DNA from 2 places in the Halomonas binhaiensis genome. Region 2 is predicted to be linked to the other one. Evidence: riboswitches for the same ligand, from Rfam matches in the RefSeq annotation. Region 2 holds a riboswitch; the other holds the start of a gene.
The links. Region 2 has a riboswitch for cobalamin ahead of E4T21_RS04535 (ABC transporter substrate-binding protein). Riboswitches for the same ligand answer to the same signal wherever they lie in the genome.
Positions count from the first base shown of each region.

Region 1: linked by a shared signal. The riboswitch ahead of E4T21_RS07695 (CbtB domain-containing protein) and the one ahead of E4T21_RS04535 (ABC transporter substrate-binding protein) in region 2 are both predicted to bind cobalamin.

Region 1 is NZ_CP038437.2:1,763,020-1,766,226, reverse strand. It holds gene E4T21_RS07705 (AAA family ATPase) at 1-873, opposite strand, end outside; gene E4T21_RS07700 (CbtA family protein) at 866-1,624, opposite strand; gene E4T21_RS07695 (CbtB domain-containing protein) at 1,646-1,783, opposite strand; cobalamin riboswitch at 1,872-2,094, opposite strand; gene E4T21_RS07690 (helix-turn-helix domain-containing protein) at 2,273-3,207, shown strand, end outside; gene E4T21_RS07685 (amidase) at 3,132-3,207, opposite strand, start outside.
Region 2 is NZ_CP038437.2:1,034,307-1,037,513, reverse strand. It holds gene E4T21_RS04540 (FecCD family ABC transporter permease) at 1-682, opposite strand, end outside; gene E4T21_RS04535 (ABC transporter substrate-binding protein) at 675-1,862, opposite strand; cobalamin riboswitch at 1,906-2,096, opposite strand; gene E4T21_RS04530 (aminoglycoside adenylyltransferase family protein) at 2,262-3,020, opposite strand; gene E4T21_RS04525 (purine-nucleoside phosphorylase) at 3,172-3,207, shown strand, end outside.

The DNA.
Region 1 (3,207 bases), 730 kb from region 2:
ACCTGAATCAGGCGTCGTCACTCGGCGATGTGCCAGCACCCAAGGCTCGACCGTGTCCAGGTCCTCACGACCTACCGCCTCTGCACCTCGCCAGGCGGCATGGGCCTGTGCCGCCTGGTGCCAGGTGACATCCGCCCTCATGCCTTCGACACCCGCAGCCTCGCAGCGCACAGCAACATGCTCATAGACCCAGGCCTCAGCGGTGATGTCGGCCAGCGCAGCCTGGGCGGTACGAATACGCTGGGTCAGCTCGGCCTGAGCAAGCTCATGCTCCACCACAAAGGCCTGTGGATCACGTTCATAGGCCTCGCGCTGTTGGACGATGGCAATCCGTTCTCGCACGCTCACTGCCATGTCCTGCTCAAGGCATAGGCCGAAGCGATCAAGCAGTTGAGGGCGCAGTTCACCCTCGTCCGGATTCATGGTGCCGATCAGACTGAAGCGAGCGGGATGCGTATGACTGATACCATCCCGCTCGACGATATTGATGCCACTTGCGGCCACATCGAGCAGCAGATCCACCAGGCTGTCGGGCAACAGGTTGACTTCATCGACATACAACACACCGCCATCAGCCTTGGCCAGCAGCCCTGCATGGAAGGTCGCCTCACGCTCGGACAGCACCCGCTGCAGGTCCAGGCTACCGGTCAGACGATCCTCGCTGGCGCCCAGCGGCAAGGTGACAAACGGAGGCCTGCTACCCTGCTCGTCATCCGGCAGAATCGCGGCCAACGCACGTGCCAGGGTGGACTTGGCACTTCCCCGTGGACCACTGACCAGTAGCCCGCCGACACGAGGATTGATGACATTGAGCAGCAATGCCGTCTTCAACGCCTCCTGACCGACAACGGCGGTAAAGGGAAACTCAACCATGAACGCCCTCATCGACACTTGCCGTGCTGCCGAGGCGCCGCAGGGTAATGACACACAGCAGCCCTGCCAGCAACCAGAACACGAGGTTGGTAAATCCAGACACCCAGATAAATTCATGCTGCAGCGAATTCAGCGCCACGACGGCCTGGGGATCGGGATGAGAGAACAGTGGCCCATCATGTGCAGGCACCCAGACATAGGGCAGCAGCAGAATGGGCAACCCCAGCCAGCGCTTCCTGCCCCGCGCCAGAAACAGCCACCCCAGGCCTGCAGCAGCAAGCGCGACCGTGGTGATCCACCATAACTGGCGTGACTCGAGGGCAGCCGCTGCAGCACCGGGAATTTCAGGAGGCAACCCCAGTGCCGGAGCCACAAAGACCGCCAAATAGCACAGCCCCCCTACCAGCAGGCCTCGACCCGGCGTCAATGCCAGCCGAGAGCGCTCGCATAGCTGGTTCATGAGTATCAGGAGAATGGCGGAGAAACCGATCCCGGCGAAGACATTGGAAACGGCGGTATAGAAATAACGCTCGGCACCATCAGCAGGCGCCCAGGCTTCTTCATCATGATGGTGCTCGGCCATGCCGGTCACTTCATGCGAATAGTCTGCCTCAGCGTGATGGTCGCTGCCGATTTCATACTGCTCGGCAGCCAGCAGGATCGGAGTGACGCCGACCGCCTGCATGGCCGTCATGATCAATCCAAGCACCATGCCTATCAGGCAGGCACTCAATACAAGTGAACGCAACATCAGCTTTCCTCCGGAGGTGTTTCAGTGACACGGAAACACGAAGGAATGCCGGGTATCATGCGCTGCATTATGCGCTGCGCTCATCGGCAGGAAACCGACGGCATAAAGGACGAGCACTCCAAAGAGCACAACAGCCCCTTGCTGGCACAACGACGCCATTCTGGAAGCAGAACGAGAAGACCGAGAGGGGGAAGAAACAGGAATAGCAGACATGACATTATCCTTGGTGCCCGCCGCACCGTAAGTGGATGAAAGGAAATGACAGGCCGGTCTCCGGGCTCAAAGAGGATGCACATGCGTGTTCGTTGCCATGCATCAGCGCCTGCACCTTCCCGACATATGTCAGTGGTCTTCGCAGGCCGCTCTTATTACCGTTGCGGGGGCAGCGATGGGATTGGCCAATGACACAGCCGCACCATACTTCCCGATTATCCCCAGGTTACAGGGGCACCTATCCTTCAGCCGGTCATCCTAAAGCAATTGCTGCTTGTCTGGAACAGCGAAAGGCAAGCACTCCCCGACACCTGGACAAGATATCCAGGCACCTTTGCGGAATGACAGCTAGATTTTCAGAGGATTAGCTCGACGCTTCGAGCAATTTTCCTTGCCGGCACTTTCCCCTCGGGGAGCCTGAGCGGAGCCTCATGAATGCACAACAAACTTCTCCACAAGACAGCACGGGTACTGAAAGCCATCGACGAACATCAGGCGCTTGGCCTCGAAGAATTGTATTTGCTGCTCGGTCTGCCAAAGCCGACCCTCAAGCGCCTCCTGGATGACCTGGAGGAAATGGGCTGGCTCTATCGCCGCCTGGGTGACAAGCGCTATGTGTCACTGTCGAATATCCATGGTCCAGGCGATTCCCGCTACCACCTGGCCAAGGAAGCACACCCCTTTCTCGACCAGCTATTTGAATCAACGGGTTTGGCATCCGACCTGGTGATTGCAACCGCCAGTGGTCCAAGTATTCTCGAAAGCAACTTTTCACGTCTGGGCATCCGTACTGGCCGGGACCGACTGATCGGAGCCCGCCCCTGCCCCTTGCATGCCGCTTCGGGGCGCGCCTTGTGTGCTCACCAGCTATTGAATGGCTCCAGTTCATGGCTGGCTCCTGGGTTTCGAGACAATCAGCTTCGAGACAATCAACCTCAAGACAACCCGCTTCGTGACAGCCAGCTTCGCCAACTTGCCGATGAGTACCGGGACGGTTATTTCCGTCGCCTATCCGGAAACTGGGAATATGGCTTTCGTTTTCCTTTCAAGATTGATGCCATCGCCATTGCGTTATCCATCAAGCAGCGCACCATGGCCTCCCTCAATCTGTATTGGGATAAGCAGCGCTTTACGTACAAGACGGTAGAAAAGCGCTACCTGTCACGCCTGGAGGCCATCGGGCAGCAACTGATGCCCGTTCTAGAAAGACATGTCGCGACCCTGGAAACCTTGTCGCAACGCGATTTGCTTCCAGGGCCCGGCATGCCGGCTTCAGCTGCCTTTCAACCTGCGTTCAGCCAATCAACTGGGGACGTTGCTGCGTCAACCGCGAGGCCTGTTCGTAGGCATGCGCAATCTTCAGAACCTTG
Region 2 (3,207 bases):
CCGCGGCACCTGCCAGGGCAGCCAGGACCGTCGCCCCGACATCCTCCCAACGGGTGCCCGACAGGTTGCCCATCAACCAGAACATGATGCCGCGCGCCTGTTCCGCATTGGCGGTTCTGGCGATGATGAAGGCAGTCAACGCATTGAACAGCTGCGAGCCCGCTATGCCGGCCAGGATAATCGCTGCCGCCTGGGAGCCTCGCCCTGTGTCGGCCCGACCAGCGACGACCTGAGCCAGCAGGGCGACCAGGGCAAAAGCGACCAGCGCGCCGATGAGCGCACCCAATGACATCGAGATGGCCCCGGCCCCCAGTCCTGCCACGGTGACCACCACCGCGCCTGTCGAAGCCCCCGCAGAGAGCCCCATCAGATAAGGATCGGCCAGAGGGTTGCGCAGCAGTGCCTGCAGTACCACTCCCGTCAGCGCCAGCCCTGCCCCGCAGGCAGCCGCCACGATGGCCCGGCTCAGCCGGTAGCTCCAGATGATGCCTTCATCGATGCGGTTCACTGGATATCCGGCATCCCAGAGCCGATTGGCAACGGTCTCCATCACTACCGACAGGGGAATGCGTGTCTCGCCGATAGCGGTACCGAACAGGATCGCCGCCAGCAACATCCATGGCGACAGCCAGAGCCACAGATGCCCTCGACGGAATGCCTGGGGAGAGCCCACGTCACTCATGTGCATGGTTCATGTGTAAAAAGTTCATTTCCGCGAGCGCCTGAGACAAGCTATCGAGTCCGTGAATCGTGCGCATCGTCGCGCTCATGGCATGCGCATCCATGGTCACGATGCGCCCTTCACGCACGGCCGTCATCTGGCTGGTCACCGGGTCATTACGCAGGAAATCCAGCTTCTGTGCCGCATCATCTGCGGGATAACGCCGCCGATCCATATCCGCAATGACGATGACATCCGGATCCGCCTTGGCGATGCTTTCCCAGCCGACGCCAGGCCATTCTTCATTGGATGAAACCACATTCTCGATGCCCAGCTTCTGCATCATGTAGCCCGGTGCACCAAGGCGCCCGGCAACGAAGGGGTCGCTATCCAGATCGGCTGAAGAGAACCAGAAGACAGCCGACAGATCATCAGGCAGGTCGAGGGCCTTGGCTCGGGCAATGGCCTCGTTTTCCTGGGTTTGGAGGGAGCTCACCAACGCTTGGCCCGCGTCCTTAACATCAAAGATGGCAGCGAGTTCGCGAATGCCCTTGTAGATCGATTCGGTGGCGAAGGCCGCTGTGCGGATACCATCGCCGCCGGTCGAGTTGTCTTTCGTGTCACAGTCAACCGGCATGACATAGGATGCAATGCCAAGGTCGTGGAACATCTCTCGCGTGCCCACGCTTCCCGTATCGCCCACATGCCATTCATATTGTGCGGCCACCAGGTCAGGCCGCTTGCCGACCACGGATTCAAAACTGGGATCATTATCAGCAAGCCGCTCGATCCCCGCGTTCACTTGCTCAAACTCCGGCAGTACCGGGTTGAACCACACCGAAGTGCCCACCACCCGGGAGGCAAGCCCCAGGGAATACAGCACCTCGGTCGCCGATTGGCCAATGGATACGACGCGTTCAGGTGCTCTGTCGAAAGTGACATCCTGACCGCAGTTCGTCAGCGTCAAAGGATAATCAGTGGCATGGCTGGCAGCTTGGGAATCGTCAACTGAAGAGTCGCCGACAGAAGAGCCGTCAACTGAAGAGTCACCAACAAAAGCGCCATCGGCCGAAAGATCGTGAGTCGAAAGATCGTGAGTCGAAAGATCGTGAGTCGAAAGATCGTGCGAAGTCTCGGCATAACCCGAGAACGTCGCAAGGCCTGCGCTGAGCGCGCAGGACGCAAGTAGGATATGTTTCATCTGCCCTTCTCCGGAACACCCCGTCCGGTTGTCGTTGCACGTGGGATTGCACTTGAAGTCGGCAGGTCTCCTGACTGACGGATCGACACTTGCTTCACCTTCCCGGGCTAGATTCCCAGTGGTGCGCCGAAGCAAGTTCACCGCCTACAGTTGCGGGGGCAGTTCCGGTTACCGAGCAAGGCTCGGCACGGATTCCCTTTTCATTCCCGAAGGAAACCGACGAAGCCGAGGCTGCTGCAAAGGTAGCGAGCAACGATCAGGCAAGGCGAAATCAGACGAAGAAGCGCAATTTACGAGATGTAAATGAGCATTTTGAGGAGGATTTCAACACTGCATGATCGAGCGTAGTAGTTTGCCAGCAGTCTCACTGTCCATCATGCCGTAGATATGTTGCCAATGCTACTGAGCATCCCTAATGCGATGTTGCATCGCATTCACTGTGCGCAGGACTTCCTCTTGGCGGGTGCTCCAGTCATCGGCATGCATGCCCAGATAGGCTTCCCGGGCGTCCCTGAGCAGCGCAGCATGCTCAACAGGCAAACGGGGCTCGGCCCAGCTGGCGGCTGCGTCCTTGGTGACGAAATCCCCCTCCGTCAATGTTCGCCACATACGCGCCAGGGTGAGCAGCACATTGCGCTCGTCCCCTTGCAGGGAAGCCAGCAAGTCAGGCAGAAGATCGCCTATTGCGCGGCGTATATCGGCTGGTGGGATAAGCGGGAGCAGCTCGGAAGCACTGGGGCCGAACAGCGGTTTCGCTTCCTGCCGTGCCTGAGCAAGAACGAGAGTAAGCTCTGGATCTTCGGCAGGCTGAGGTATTGCGCCACGCTCAAACTCATGGCGCAGCCATTCACCGTAGATGAACTCACAGCGGGCGGGATAGATATCAGCGACAAGCTGAGTGCGAAGAAAGATCATCAATTCGACAGGGCGAAGGGAGCTATCACGCGCCGGATGTCCCGAAATTCCCATCAGTGCTGTCGTCAGGCTCAGGCGCGTTTCCGAATCCAGCGGCTCGTCAATGACAACCAGCACATCGACATCACTCGAAGGCTGCAGCCCACCAGCGACAGCAGACCCATGCAGGTATGCCGCCACCAGGGAATCCGCCAATAATTCACGGATGACATGCAGCACGTTATCGACTTCAGCGGGAATCATCACGCCCCCTTTTTATCTGGATACCACCACCACCCCGGGCTCGTTATCTCGCAAGCATGACACCAGCCATCTGAGTATTTATTCGGCGCTTCCTCTAAACTCAAGGCGTTTTCTGTATACAACGATTTTATGTACAACAAAAGGGAGCACAATGTCCTCACCGTTCTCGGGTCTACGGGGCCCTCTC